One region of the Streptococcus parauberis NCFD 2020 genome, then DNA from elsewhere that is predicted to be linked to it. Evidence: predicted binding sites of a transcription regulator. Region 1 holds the regulator's gene; the other holds the start of a gene.
The links. The regulator Rex, encoded in region 1, represses fermentation and respiration genes when NADH is low (regulators of the CRP and FNR family bind a similar motif). The targets are predictions, from matches to a motif close to TTGTGAANTANTTCACAA.
Positions count from the first base shown of each region.

Region 1 (7,976 bases):
TATCAACTTCGAAATCACGATAGTCTGTATAAAACCCAAGGTGACCGGTATGGACACCTACAAACCGTACCTTATCAAGTTCTTTTTCATACATATGAAAGGCAGAAAGGAGCATCCCATCTCCACCAATTGAAATAACGATATCCGGATTCTTTTTTGAGAGGTAGAAATCTGGATCATCTTTAAAAACAGAAAAAAGCTTTGAAGCGACACGCTTACTTTGGTATTTTCCATTAGCTATGATTGCTACACGAGTAGCTTTATCTGTATAATTCATCTGAGTCATCACTGTTTCCTACACCATCACTATAATTACGCGTAACTGGATCAAATAATAGCTGAGCTTCTCTGATATCTTCGCGAATTTTACGCATCTCTTCATCAAGCTCTAAAGCCATTTTTGCAGTTGTCGAAAGTCTTTTTTTAATTTCTTCTGGAAATTCACCTCGATATTTGTAATTCAATGAATGTTCAATTGTTGCCCAAAAGTTCATTGCAAGTGTTCTAATTTGAATCTCAGCTAAAACCTTCTTTTGGCCATCAATTGTATCAACTGGATATTCGACCACCACATGGTACGAACGGTATCCAGAGGATTTCATGTTACGAATATAATCCCGTTCATAAACGATTGACATATCTTTTCTATGGCGTAAAAGATTCAATACCTCATCAATATCATCAACAAATTGAACCATAATTCGGAGACCAGCTATATCTTGAATATCTTGAGCAATGTTCTCTTCGAGGACGCCTCGTAATTGCATTTTTTCTTTAATACTTTCAACAGATTTGACACGACCTGTTACAAATTCTATTGGAGAATAGCGATTTTGTTTACGAAACTGCTTACGAATACCACGTAATTTAATCTTTAGTTCTCCAACCGTTTGGATGTATGGATCCAAAAATTCTTCCCAATCTAGAGGCACGTTGCCACTCCTTTCTTGTCAAAATTTCTTCTTTAATATAAAATTGAAATAACAATTAATTATAGCATAAAACGAAAGCAAAGGGAATTTGCATGACTAACCTAGAAATTGAATATAAAACACTGTTAACAAAGGATGAATATAATCGTTTGTTAGCAAAAATGTCGCACATTCAGCCTGTGACACAAACTAATTACTATATTGATACCCCTAATTTTGATTTAAAGAAACATAAAATGTCCTTGAGGATTCGAACTCTAGCTGATAAGGCTGAAATGACCCTTAAAGTCCCTGAAGAAGTTGGCAACCGTGAATATAATGTAAGTTTATCTAATAAACAAGCTAAATTTTTAATTAAGGATTTTTCCTTAATAGTTTCACCAATTAAAGAAATAATCGATGCTCTAGATATTGAGCAAGACCAATTAGCTTGTTTTGGTCACCTTACAACAGTTCGTCGTGAAACAGACACATCAATTGGTAAAATTGCTCTAGATTACAACCAATATGCTAACATTAAGGATTATGAGTTAGAGCTTGAAGTTGACCAAGCTGAAAAAGGTCAACAAGACTTTAATCAGTACTTAAATGATAATCAGATTTCTTTTAAATTTGCCAAAAGTAAAGTTGCACGATTTAGCAAAACTCTAAAAGACGAAAATTAATAGCTAAAAGACTGATTTTTTTCTCATTTTTTGATAGAATTAAAGTGTTGAAATTAATCTAGAATAGAATCAAAAATTTGACTACTATTCCTCATAAAATAAGGAGCACAATCTCTAATGACTGAACGATATGCTGATAAGCAAATCAAATTATTTTCACTAACTTCAAATCTTCCAATTGCGGAAAAGATTGCTGAAGCGGCTGGTATTCCTTTAGGAAAACTTTCATCACGTCAATTTTCTGATGGTGAAATTATGATTAACATTGAAGAAACTGTACGAGGAGATGATATTTATATTATCCAATCAACAAGTTTCCCAGTTAATGATAACCTTTGGGAACTTTTAATTATGATTGATGCATGTAAACGTGCCTCTGCTAATACTGTCAATGTTGTATTACCATATTTTGGCTATTCTCGACAAGACCGTATTGCAAGTTCACGTGAACCAATTACAGCAAAGCTTGTTGCTAATATGTTAACAAAAGCTGGAATTGATCGTGTTTTAACGCTTGACTTACACGCAGTTCAAGTTCAAGGGTTCTTCGATATTCCTGTAGATAACTTATTTACAATTCCACTATTTGCCAAAGAATATTGTAAACAAGGTTTATCAGGTAACGATGTTGTTGTTGTTAGTCCAAAAAATTCAGGTATTAAGCGAGCTCGCTCATTAGCTGAATATCTAGATTCCCCAATTGCTATTATTGACTATGCACAAGACGATTCTGAACGTGAACAAGGATTTATCATTGGTGATGTTGAAGGCAAAAAGGCCATTTTGATTGATGATATTTTAAACACAGGTAAAACTTTTGCGGAAGCTGCAAAAATTTTAGAACGTGGTGGAGCAACAGAAATATATGCTGTTTCAAGTCATGGACTTTTTGCTGGCGGAGCTGCTGATGTTTTAGAGGCTGCACCAATTAAAGAAATCCTTATAACTGATTCTGTTAAAACAAAAAATCGTATCCCAAATAATGTTAAGTACATTTCTTCAAGTCGATTAATTGCAGATGCTATCATTAGAATTCATGAAAAAAAACCACTAAGCCCACTATTTGCTTTTGACTCAACTAAATAAAAAATAAAATGAAAAATAAACTAATCTATTTTGACAATGCAGCGACAACTGCACTAAGTAATTCAGTAATTGCTGCCATGACTTCGGTCATGGCTTCTAATTTTGGTAACCCATCTAGCATTCACTCTTTTGGCAGACTGGCCAATAAGACTTTAAGGGAATGTCGTCAAGAGATTGCCAATTTACTCGATGTTCCAAGTCGTCAATTAATTTATACCTCAGGTGGTACTGAAAGTAATAACACGGCGATTAAAGGCTATGCATTAGCTCACCAAGATAAAGGTAAGCATATTATCACTACTGCCATTGAACATCATTCTGTTCTTCATACCATGGACTATCTTGAAAAGCGTTTTGGCTTTGAGATTACGTACCTAGAAGCAAAAGATGGGATTATCTCACTAGATGAATTTCAAAAAGCTCTGCGTCCAGACACTATTTTAGTTAGCATGATGTCAGCTAATAATGAAACTGGTGATCTTCTCCCAATTGCTGAAGTTGGTGACATCCTCAAAGATCACCAAGCCGTTTTTCATGTTGATGCTGTTCAAACCATGGGAAAAGTGCAACTATTCCCAAAAAATCTTGGAATTAATATGATGTCGGCTTCTGCCCATAAATTCCATGGACCAAAAGGAGTTGGTTTCCTTTATCAAGATGATGTTCTTTTTGATCCACTTCTACATGGCGGTGATCAGGAAGAAAAGAGACGCTCAAGTACTGAAAATTTAATTGGAATCGTTGGAATGACAAAAGCTCTTACTGATGCTTATCAAATGATGTCTGAAAATTATCAGCATGTTGAGCAACTTAAGGAACATCTTTTGGAACAATTGCAGGGCACTGCTTTTTATCTTAATAAGGGCAACAAATCCTTACCACATGTCATTAATCTGGGCTTTCCCGGACAAGTTAATGCCTTGCTATTAACCCGCCTAGATCTGTCAGGAGTAGCAGTCTCAACTGGCTCTGCTTGTACTGCAGGAACGGTGGAACCAAGTCACGTTTTGGAAAGTTATTATGGGAAAGATGCTCATCAACTAATTGAATCACTTAGGATCAGTTTTTCAGACCAAAACACCATTGAGGAAGTTGATTTTCTAGTAGATGAAATAAAAAAAATAATAGGAGAATAGAATGGCTTTTGAAAAAGAAATTGCCTTAAAGGATTGCAAATATACTTATATCATCAGTCCAAAAGTAAAGAAATATACATTGCGTGATACAACTTTTAGTGAAACTAAAATTGGCCACTATGAATTAACTCGACTGTTAGAGGAAGTTCCAAATTCCGGTGAAGGTTTTCCTTTAAAAATCACAATCAATAAAGATTTAAGCTCTTTTAAATTAACTATCACAGACAAATCTGCTCTTCGTTTGGTCAACATCTTTAAGTCAGAAGATAACAAAATTATTCAAGATAAATTTTACTTTTTAATGGATAGTTTGGTAGAACGAGATATTTTTATCAAACAAGAAAATTAAGATTCTATAAGGAGAAATTAATGATTAAAGTCAGTTTTTTTAATGAAAGTAAACAAGAAAAAACAGTTTTATTTTCAGATTTTAAGGAATTTGAACGGGCTCAAGTCTCTTGTGATATTTCAACCCCTGATTACCATCCAGTTATTTCTGTAACTGTAGACGGACAAGAATTAAATTATCAGGGAACTTATGGAGACCTTTATTTTTATCTGCTTAAACGAAATGAAAAATAATAGTTTCACCAATTTTGATTTAACATGTCAAAATTGGTTTTTTTATACATATTTTATAAAATTTTTTAATTTTTACTGTATTTCAAATTTTAACGTTGCAATTTTCACAAAGTATTTGTTACAATAGTAACAGAATTATATCAGTCTATTATATTAAAGGAGCTACTACCGTGGTTATCGACAAATCTATTCCAAAAGCGACTGCAAAACGCTTATCCCTCTACTACCGAATATTTAAAAGATTTCATGCTGATCTAGTTGAAAAGGCGAGTTCAAAACAAATTGCAGATGCTATGGGTATCGACTCAGCAACTGTTCGTCGTGATTTCTCATATTTTGGTGAATTAGGCCGTCGTGGATTTGGCTATGATGTTACAAAATTAATGAACTTCTTCGCCGACCTACTTAATGACCACTCAACGACAAATGTCATCATTGTAGGGGTAGGTAATATCGGTCGGGCTTTACTACACTACCGTTTCCATGATCGCAATAAAATGCAAATTGCCATGGGCTTTGATACTGATGATAATCCAATTGTTGGAACATCAACTTCAGATGGTATTCCTATTTATGGTATTTCATCAATTAAAGAGCAGCTTAAAAACACAGAGATTGAAACTGCAATCCTAACTGTTCAAAGTGATCATGCACAAGAGGTTGCGGACCAACTTATTGCTTCAGGAATAAGAGGTATTCTTTGCTTCTCTCCAGTTCACTTAAATGTTCCTAAAGGAATTATTGTACAGTATGTGGACCTAACTAGTGAATTACAAACTTTACTTTACTTTATGAATCAAAACGATACATTATAGGAGTAAGTAAGACTAAGCCAATTATTGGCATTTCTGCCAATCAACGACTAAATACTGCTTTAGATGACCTGCCTTGGACCTATGCCTATGCAGGTTTTTTTGATGCAGTAATTAAATCAGACGCCATTCCACTACTTCTCCCTATTGGTGATGAGGAATTTGCTCAACGCTATGTCTCCCTTATAGACAAAATTATCTTAATAGGTGGTCAAAATGTAGATCCTTCTTTTTACAAAGAAGAAAAAAATGCCTTCAATGATGATTTCTTATATGAAAGAGATATCTATGAAATTGCCTTAATCAAAGAAGCTTTGAAGCAAGGTAAACCAATTTTTGGAATCTGTCGTGGCATGCAATTAATGAATGTTATCCTTGGTGGCACACTTAATCAAAATATACTAAATCATTGGCAAAATGGACCATCCGATTCTCAATACCACGAAATGGTAACTAAAAAGCACTCTTTTTTACAGGATATTTATTGTGAAAAAGCTTTGATTAATTCATTTCATCACCAAAGTATTAAAGAACTTGGTAGAGGTCTGGAGATCATTGCTATCAGACCCGAGACATAATACTGTAGAGGCTGTTATTTCAAGCAATCCAAAACTTAATTTCATTGGTGTTCAATGGCATCCTGAGCTACTTCAACAAAAATCAGATACTGATGTTCAGTTATTTAGTTATTTTATTAATACTTATTAATACTTATTAAAAAATTTGTGTATTTTCTCTGAAACTATAATATGTTTTCTTTCCAACGATGATGTGATCCAAACAGGTTATTCCAATTTGGTCGCATGATTGTTTTATTTTTTCAGTGAAATGAAAATCATTTTCACTTGGGTTCGTTAATCCAGAAGGATGATTATGGACAACAATTAAACTAGTTGCCATATTTTTACAGGCATAATGTAAGATTTCTCGAGGTTCTGCTATTGAGCGTTTCACACTCCCAATAAAGATGGTTTTTTCCTCAATTATCCGATTTTGGGTATCTAAATAAATAGTCATTAAGTGCTCTTGTTTTTTCTCTCCAAGCAGTCTAATCATCCGTTGAGCAACTTGATGGGATGACAAAAGTTGTCCTTCAATCTTTTCTTCACTTGCTTGAATCCGATTAGCTAATTCGATCATCGCTTTTATCTCAATTGATTTGACCTTTCCAATTCCTGCCAACTGTTGTAGTTCTTGCAAAGATAACTTTTTAAAGTCAGATAGTTTATCTAATCCAGAAAGGATATGGGCAGATAATTCCATTACTGGTTTTTCTTTATTCCCAGTTCGCAATAGAATAGCTAATAATTCCTGATTACTTAGCATTTCAGCCCCTAGGCTGACAAGTCTTTCTCTTGGCATTAGTGATTCTTGTTCAATTTTAATGTTGTACATATATTTTCTCCTTCTATCAAATTATTCGAAAAAAAAACAGATTTCCTTAAGAAACCTGTTTTTTTTGAATAGCTTGTTTTTTTTCAACATTGTCCCGAATCATCTGATAGAAGGTTGCTGCTAAAGGAACAGCTACAACCATCCCAATAATTCCTTTTAATGATGCGCCAATTGTAATTGCTAACAATACCCACATCCCTGGAAGTTTGATAGAGCCACCAACTACACGTGGATAAATCAGATTACCTTCAAATTGTTGTAATACGACTAAGAAAACAACAAAAATAATAGCTTGAGTCATAGATTGCGTCATAATTAATATAAATCCAATAACTAACCCAATATAAGCACCTACAACTGGAATTAATGCTGTAAAAGCAACTAAGACACCAATAGTTGCCGCAAAAGGAATTTGCAAGATAAACATACCAAGTGCAGTTAAACTGCCTAAAATTATTGCTTCAATACTTTGTCCAACGAAGAAACCATGAAAGCGACTGTGAAGTAAGCCAACAAAATAATGAATCCGTTGTGCATAAATACCAGTGTATGTATCCACTAGTAAATTACCTTGACGGCATAATTGTTCTTTATTGGCCAAAACATAAAGTGAAAATACAAAACTGACAAATAAACTAATAACTGCTGATGCAATCATTGTTACTGAAGTTAAGATATTTGTAAACACTGATAATAATTGTTGTAGTAATTGGTGACTGTAGTTTGAAATTGTTTTTGTTATTTCAGAAACACCTCCAGCATATTTAATGGCTTTTGCAATCAATTGATTGTGACTTAAGTCATGAACCACTGTTTTAATAGATGCTGTGTCAAATTGAAGCATCAATGATAAACTAGCAATTAAATCTGGAATAACAATAGAAATAATCCAAGTTAAAAGTGTAAAGAAGGTTAAGTAAGCTAGAATCATTGAGATTGCCCTTTTTAAGCTAGCATATTTTTCTCCTTTTATCAGTCTACCTAAACCAGTTTCATAGGTGCTCATCACAATATTGACGACATAAGCTAAGGCTGCTCCATACAGGAAAGGTAAGCTAGTTCGATAAATGGTTTCTATTACATTTGAGCCCATCTCCCAATTTGATTTTATAGCATAACAGATTACAAATAGTAGGACTAAATTTAAGACCTGTTTTTTTTCAAATTTCATCATTACTCCTTTCCTATCATTATACACTATTTCTCTATATTAACTCGACAATTGGATTAAAAAGAAGCCGAATAATCGACTTCCAGTATTTTAAAAAGACTAAGGACAATTTGTTAATCTAAATCAGTACCTTGACTTGCAATAACTTTTTTATACCAATCAAATGATTTTTTCTTAGTACGCTTTAAAGTTCCGTT
Region 1 covers NZ_AEUT02000001.1:472,610-480,585, reverse strand. Annotated here, with positions in the region: gene SPB_RS02380 (NAD kinase) at 1-286, opposite strand, end outside; gene yjbM (GTP diphosphokinase) at 261-932, opposite strand; gene SPB_RS02370 (CYTH domain-containing protein) at 1,025-1,597, shown strand; gene SPB_RS02365 (ribose-phosphate diphosphokinase) at 1,715-2,683, shown strand; gene SPB_RS02360 (cysteine desulfurase family protein) at 2,692-3,819, shown strand; gene SPB_RS02355 (DUF1831 domain-containing protein) at 3,821-4,168, shown strand; gene SPB_RS02350 (DUF4649 family protein) at 4,189-4,401, shown strand; gene SPB_RS02345 (redox-sensing transcriptional repressor Rex) at 4,572-5,216, shown strand; partial or broken gene SPB_RS10985 (gamma-glutamyl-gamma-aminobutyrate hydrolase family protein) at 5,213-5,921, shown strand; gene radC (RadC family protein) at 5,928-6,608, opposite strand; gene SPB_RS02330 (AI-2E family transporter) at 6,655-7,779, opposite strand; gene SPB_RS02325 (6-phospho-beta-glucosidase) at 7,893-7,976, opposite strand, start outside.

Region 2 (7,976 bases), 790 kb from region 1:
TTCCTATGGAAACCATTGTGATGAAAATGGACGGTTTTCAAAAAGCCAAGCTTTTAAACCGTCTTAATGCCTATCAAACTAGTAATAACAACCCCTATGTTGCCTTTTCAGCAAAGTATAAAGGGGTAACCATTTTATTATACACATCAGGCAAACTGGTTTTCCAGGGATCTGCGACACTAGAGGTTGCTTCGGAGTTTGGTTATCAAGCTCCTGATTCTTCATCTAGTAGAATAGATAGCTCTAAAAATCAAAACCTTGCCCTCATAGGCAGCGACGAAGTTGGCAACGGCTCTTATTTTGGGGGCATCGCCGTAGTAGCAAGTCTTGTGACCCCAGAAGATCATACCTATCTGAAAGAATTAGGGGTTGATGACTCAAAAAACTTAACTGATCCCAAAATTCGTCACATTGCACCATTGTTGGAGGCTAGAATTCCTCATAAAGCTCTGCTATTGTCACCCAAAAAATATAACCAAATGGTCGGACCAGATAAGCCTTATAACGCTGTCTCTGTTAAAGTCGCGCTCCATAATCAAGCCATTTTCTTATTGCTTCAAGAGGGAGTCAAAGCTGACAAAATTGTGATTGACGCCTTTACCAGTCAAGCCAATTATCAAAAGCACTTAAAAAGGGAAAAGAACCAATTTACGAATGTACTGACCTTTCAAGAGAAAGCTGAGAGTGACTTCCTAGCTGTGGCTGTCAGTTCAATTATTGCCCGTAATCTTTTTTTAGAAAATTTAAAGGAGTTAGGGGCAGAATTAGGCTATCAGTTGCCAAGTGGTGCTGGGAAACAATCAGACCAAGTTGCTGCTAAGCTACTTGAAGCTTACGGCATGCCTGCACTAGAATTTAGTGCCAAATTGCATTTTGCAAATACCAAGAAAGCTCTTAGTTTAGCTAAGAAATTACCATAAGGAGTATCATGAAAAATTTTATTAAAGAATGGGGTCTCTTCACATTATTTATGTTAGTATTTGGCTTCAGTCGTATTTTTATCTGGCAACCAGTGAAGGTCGACGGACACTCAATGGACCCTACCTTATCTCACGGCGAACGCTTAATTGTGTTTAACCAAGCAAAAATTGATCGCTTTGATATTGTCGTTGCTCAAGAAACTGAAGATGGTGTTCAAAAAGAAATCGTTAAACGGGTCATCGGAATGCCTGGAGATAAAATCGAATATAAAAATGATACACTTTATGTCAATGGCAAAAAAACTAAAGAATCTTATTTGAAGAAGTTTATTGCCCTCTTTAAAAAAGATCGTCTTCAAAAAACCTATTCATATAGTAGCCTCTTCCAAGAGTTAGCCCGTAACTCAAGTGCCTTTACAGCTGATAGTGAAAACCGAGCTACCTTTAGCATTGACGTGCCTAAAGGTCAGTATTTATTACTCGGGGATGACCGAATTGTTTCTAAAGATAGCCGTGAAGTCGGAACCTTCAAAGCCAAAAATCTGATTGGTGAAGTAAAATTCCGTTTCTGGCCATTTAATCGCATTGATCTTTTAAAATAAAATGAAACCTGCCTGAGGCAGGTTTTAAATTAGACAATTCCTTAGAAAGGATTTGACATGGAATACTTTTTTTCCGGGACTGTTGATCGCATCATTTTCGAAAATAGCAGTAACTTTTTTAAAATCTTAAACCTAATGATTGAAGATACCGACAGTGACTTTGATGACTTTGAAATCATCATTACTGGAACCATGGCTGACATCATGGAGGGAGAAGATTATACCTTCTGGGGGCAATTAAGCCAACATCCCAAATATGGCCAGCAACTGCAACTCAGCCGTTACCAGCGAGCTAAACCAAGTTCATCTGGTCTAATCAAGTACTTTTCCAGTGAGCATTTTAAAGGAATTGGGAAAAAGACCGCCGAGAGAATTGTCTCTTTATACGGTGACAATACGATTGATAAAATTCTTGACGACCCTAGCAAGTTAGAGGATATCAACGGCTTTTCAAAAGCTAACCGAGAAGCCTTTGTAGCTAAGCTAAGAATCAATTACGGAACAGAACAAATCATCGCTGCACTGGTAGAATTAGGATTGTCTAATCGGATGGCCTTCCAAATATACGATCAATATAAAGAAGAAGCTGTCGAACGGGTTAGGACTAATCCCTATCAACTCGTAGAAGACATCCAAGGCATCGGCTTTAAAATGTCTGATAAATTAGCTCAGGAAATCGGTATAGCTGATTCTGCACCTGAACGGTTTCGGGCTGCTCTATTACATAGTTTATTGGAACAATCAATTAGCCAAGGTGATACCTACATCGAGGCGCGTGATTTATTAGCCTATGCTATTGATTTGTTAGAAGACTCTCGACAAATTGAATGTGATCCTGCGCAAGTTGCCCAAGAATTAAGTCATTTAATTTCTGATGAAAAAGTTTATAATGCAGGTACTAAAATATTTGATGCCTCTCTATTTACAGCTGAAGAGGGAATTAAAAATCAACTTCAACGTTTACTAGATACCCCATTTGAGAAACAAATCAGTCAAGATAAGATTGAAAAAGAAGTACAAGCAATTGAGAAGGAATTTGCCATTAGCTATGATCAGGTCCAAAAGGACGCAATTTATCAAGCATTGACCAGCAAGGTCTTTATCTTAACTGGTGGTCCAGGTACTGGTAAAACAACCGTTATCAGAGGAATTCTAGAAGCTTATGCTCGGATTAATGACATTGATTTAAATAAAAAAGATTTACCGATTGTTCTAGCAGCGCCTACTGGTCGAGCTGCTCGTCGGATGAATGAATTAACTGGCCTACCAAGTGCCACTATTCATCGTCATTTAGGCTTAAATGGTGACAATGATTACCAAGCCATGGAAGACTACTTAGACTGTGATTTATTAGTTGTTGATGAATTTTCTATGGTTGATACTTGGTTAGCCAATCAATTATTAGGTGCCATATCATCGAATACCCAAATAATCATTGTTGGTGACAGTGACCAGTTACCGTCTGTAGGACCAGGTCAGGTTCTAGCAGATCTTTTGAAAATTACCAGTCTACCACAAATCGCCCTTCGTAAAATTTTCCGTCAATCAGCTGATTCAACCATCGTTGATTTGGCAAATCAAATGCGTCAAGGCATATTGCCAGTAGATTTTCGAGATAAAAAAGCAGACCGTTCTTACTTTGATGCCATGCCTCAACATGTTCCAACCATGGTCACAAAAATTGTCGCTTCTGCTGTTAAAAGTGGTATCCCAGCTGATGAAATTCAGATTCTTGCTCCCATGTATAAAGGACAAGCAGGCATCAACAATCTCAATCAGCTTATGCAAGAGCTTCTCAATCCATTAGATAATGGTACAGAATTTGTCTTTAATGAGATACATTTTCGAAAGGGAGATAAAGTCTTACACTTAGTTAATGATGCCCAATTGAATGTCTTTAATGGTGATATTGGTTACATTACAGATTTAATTCCAGCCAAGTACACCGAGTCCAAACAAGATGAAATTATGATGGATTTTGATGGGTCAGAAGTAACTTATCCTCGCAATGAATGGTTAAAAATCACCTTGGCCTATGCCATGAGTATTCATAAGTCGCAGGGGAGTGAGTTCCAAGTGGTTATTCTTCCAATCACCCGCCAGAGTGGGCGCATGCTTCAACGGAATCTGATTTATACAGCTGTCACAAGGTCAAAGAGTAAATTAATTTTACTGGGTGAGCACTCAGCTTTTGATTATGCAATCAAAAATGAGGGTGATAAACGAAAAACTTTCCTAGTGCAACGATTTGACCAAGACCTGACAACAGAATCAAGCGACCAATTAGCAAAAATTGATACAGTTGAAAACAGTTCGGACAGTCTAGGACAAGCCCAAAATACTATTGCAAAGCCCTTAGAATCTGAAGAACCAACGATTTTAACGACAGCAAATATGTTATCTATTGATCCACTGATTGGCTTGACTGATGCTGATTTTAAAAATTTTTTTAAAAAATAGGCAATTTATAGTGGACAAGTAGAGTATCTGTGCTATACTTGTCTTGTATTATCAAATGCATACAAATTGGAGGTTTTATGATTTCATATGAAAAGGTGCGTCAGTCACTTAAAACACTAAATATATTTATCATTGTCCTTAACACGATTATTACAATCTTTTCAGTCATTGGTTTGGTCTCAATTATCCTATTTTTAGGTAATGATGAATTCAAAGCAGCCATGCCTGCTGATAAATTAGCTATTATGGAACAAGCAATGACACCATTTGCCATTTTCATTTCAGCATTAGCAATTCTACTAACAATCGCAATTATCGTTCTAACTTTTATAAACCAAAAGAAAATCAAATCTAACCAAGAAATTTCGATTTTACCTTATCTATTAGGTTTTGGATTAGTTGTCGTCAACTTGATTTCAATTCTCTTGTCACAACCAACTATCCTCTCAATCGTCATCCAACTTGTCTTCCTAGCCCTTTATTACTTTGCCTTTTCAAAAGCTAAAACACTGAATGATAAAGAAAATGAATAAATTATAAAAAAAACGCCTATTGGCGTTTTTTTTATAATTCCAAGGAAATATCAGCTTGCTTGTCAGCCAATCCTGACATGGTCACACCTAACAGGCGCACACCACTGTCATTGTCAGCCAAGCTTTCAAAAATTTCAATTGCTGTGAGATTAATCAGCTTAAAATCCCTAGTCAGTCTTTCCAAACTAACCCGTTTGGTCAAGGTCGTAAAATCAGAATAACGAACCTTCAAAATAACTATTTTTCCTAATTTATCATTTTTTTCCATTAAATCAGCTACGCGTTTAGCATTTTTGGTAATCTCAGCCTTAATGTCTCCATCACTAAATAAGAGTTTAGCATAAGTTCGCTCACTACCAATTGATTTTCGAATACGATTTGGTTTGACTGGTGATTGACTGATCCCCCTAGCTTTGCGATAGAGGTCATATCCGAAACGACCAAATTGGTCGATCAATTGCATCTCTGTCAGAAGTAACAAATCATCCCCTTTATAAACCCCCATATCATGCAACTTCTCAACCGATTTTTTTCCAACGCCATGAAATTTTTCTATTGGTAAGTCGGATAAAAAGCTCAGCGCATCATCAGGCAAAACTAGTGTCAATCCCCGAGGCTTCTGATAATCACTAGCTAATTTTGCGAGGAACTTATTGTAAGAAACTCCAGCTGAACACGTTAAATGTAATTCTGTCCAGATATCAAGTTGAATCAGCTTGGCAATTTTCAATGCAGACTTAATCCCTAATTTATTTTCTGTCACATCAAGGTATGCTTCATCAATCGACATGGGTTCGACTAGGTCGGTATATCTTTTGAATATCTCCCGAATTTGAAGGCCAATTTCTTTATATTTACTGTAGTTTCCGGAAATAAAAATTGCTTGTGGACACCGCTCATAGGCTTCTTTTGAACTCATAGCAGAATGAATACCAAATTCTCTTGCTTCATAGCTACAGGTGGAAACCACCCCACGACCTCCAGTTTCTCGCGGATCTTTTGCAATAACTACTGGTTTGCCTTTTAATTTAGGATTATCGCGAACTTCCACTGCAGCAAAAAAAGCATCCATATCGATATGGATTATTTTGCGTGATGTATCATTAATCAGTGGAAAAATCAGCATAGTATACCTCTCTCTGTATTATACAATTATTGCTCAAAGTTGCAAATTTAAATCATATAATACAGTTTGTGATTGATTTTACAACTGTATTATAAAAGAATCTTAATTTTGTCAAGAAATTTGCTTGGGAAACCGTTTCCTATATGTTAAACTATTGATATATAAGTAACAGAGAGTCTGTTACATGATTATTAAGGAGAATCTTATGGCAACTGTAAAAACTAACACAGATGTTTTTGAAAAGGCTTGGGAAGGCTTTAAAGGAACAGACTGGAAAGAAAAAGCAAGTGTTTCACGCTTTGTTCAAGCTAACTATAACCCTTATGATGGTGATGAATCATTTTTAGCTGAAGCTACTGAACGTTCATTAAAAATTAAAAAAATTATCGAAGACACTAAAGAACAATACGAAGCAACTCGCTTCCCATTTGACACTCGTCCATCTTCAATCGCTGGTATTCCTGCAGGATATATCGACAAAGAAAATGAACTTATCTACGGTATTCAAAATGATGAATTGTTCAAATTGAACTTTATGCCAAAAGGTGGTATCCGTATGGCGGAAACTACTCTTAAAGAAAATGGCTATGAACCTGACCCAGCTGTACATGAAATCTTTACTAAATATGTAACAACAGTTAATGATGGTATCTTCCGCGCTTACACTTCAAACATCCGTCGCGCACGTCATGCTCACACTGTAACTGGTCTTCCAGATGCATATTCACGTGGACGTATCATCGGTGTTTATGCTCGTCTTGCTCTTTACGGTGCAGACTACTTAATGCAAGAAAAAGTAAACGACTGGAACTCAATCAATGAAATTGATGAAGAATCAATCCGTTTACGTGAAGAAATTAATTTACAATACCAAGCACTTGGTGAAGTTGCAAAACTTGGTGATCTTTACGGAGTTGACGTTCGTCGTCCAGCTGAAAACGTTAAAGAAGCTATCCAATGGGTTAACATTGCATTCATGGCAGTATGTCGTGTAATCAATGGTGCTGCTACATCACTTGGACGTGTGCCAATCGTTCTTGATATTTTTGCAGAACGCGACTTAGCTCGTGGAACATTTACTGAATCAGAAATCCAAGAATTCGTTGATGATTTCGTTCTTAAATTACGTACAGTTAAATTTGGTCGTACTAAAGCTTACGATACACTTTACTCAGGTGACCCAACATTTATCACCACTTCTATGGCTGGTATGGGTAACGACGGTCGTCACCGTGTTACTAAAATGGACTACCGTTTCTTGAACACTCTTGATAACATCGGTAACTCTCCAGAACCAAACTTAACAGTTCTTTGGACTGACCAATTACCATATGCTTTCCGTCGCTATTGTATGACAATGAGTCATAAACACTCTTCAATCCAATATGAAGGTGTAACAACTATGGCTAAAGAAGGATACGGCGAAATGTCATGTATCTCATGTTGTGTATCTCCACTTGACCCAGAAAATGAAGATCAACGTCATAACATTCAATACTTCGGCGCTCGTGTTAACGTTCTTAAAGCACTTCTTACTGGTCTTAACGGTGGTTATGATGACGTTCATAGAGACTACAAAGTATTTAACGTTGTTGAACCTATCACTTCTGAAGTCCTTAACTACGATGAAGTTATGGCTAACTTCGAAAAATCTCTTGACTGGTTGACTGATACATATGTAGATGCTCTTAACATCATCCACTATATGACAGACAAATACAACTATGAAGCAGTTCAAATGGCCTTCTTGCCAAGTAAACAACGTGCTAACATGGGATTCGGTATCTGTGGTTTCGCAAATACTGTTGATACATTGTCAGCAATCAAATATGCAACAGTTAAAACTATCCGCGACGAAAATGGCTACATCTACGACTACGAAGTAACTGGTGAATTCCCACGCTTCGGTGAAGATGATGACCGTGTTGATGATATTGCTAAATGGTTGATGGAAGCTTACCATACACGTCTTGCAAGCCATAAACTTTACAAGAACGCTGAAGCTTCAGTATCACTTCTTACAATCACATCAAACGTTGCTTACTCTAAACAAACTGGTAACTCTCCAGTTCACCGCGGAGTATTCTTAAACGAAGATGGAACAGCTAACACAAGTAAAGTTGAATTTTTCTCTCCAGGTGCAAACCCATCTAATAAAGCTAAAGGTGGATGGTTACAAAACTTGAACTCATTAGCTAAACTTGACTTCTCACACGCTAATGATGGTATCTCTTTAACTACTCAAGTTTCACCTCGTGCACTTGGTAAAACATTTGACGAACAAGTTGATAACTTAGTAACAGTTCTTGATGGTTATTTCGAAAATGGTGGACAA
Region 2 covers NZ_AEUT02000001.1:1,260,974-1,268,949, forward strand. Annotated here, with positions in the region: gene rnhC (ribonuclease HIII) at 6-920, shown strand; gene lepB (signal peptidase I) at 929-1,522, shown strand; gene recD2 (SF1B family DNA helicase RecD2) at 1,580-3,982, shown strand; gene SPB_RS06315 (hypothetical protein) at 4,060-4,515, shown strand; gene dinB (DNA polymerase IV) at 4,547-5,641, opposite strand; gene pflB (formate C-acetyltransferase) at 5,847-7,976, shown strand, end outside.
Region 2: pflB (formate C-acetyltransferase) is a predicted target of Rex. The motif match lies at 5,708-5,725, and genes of this name have one in related genera.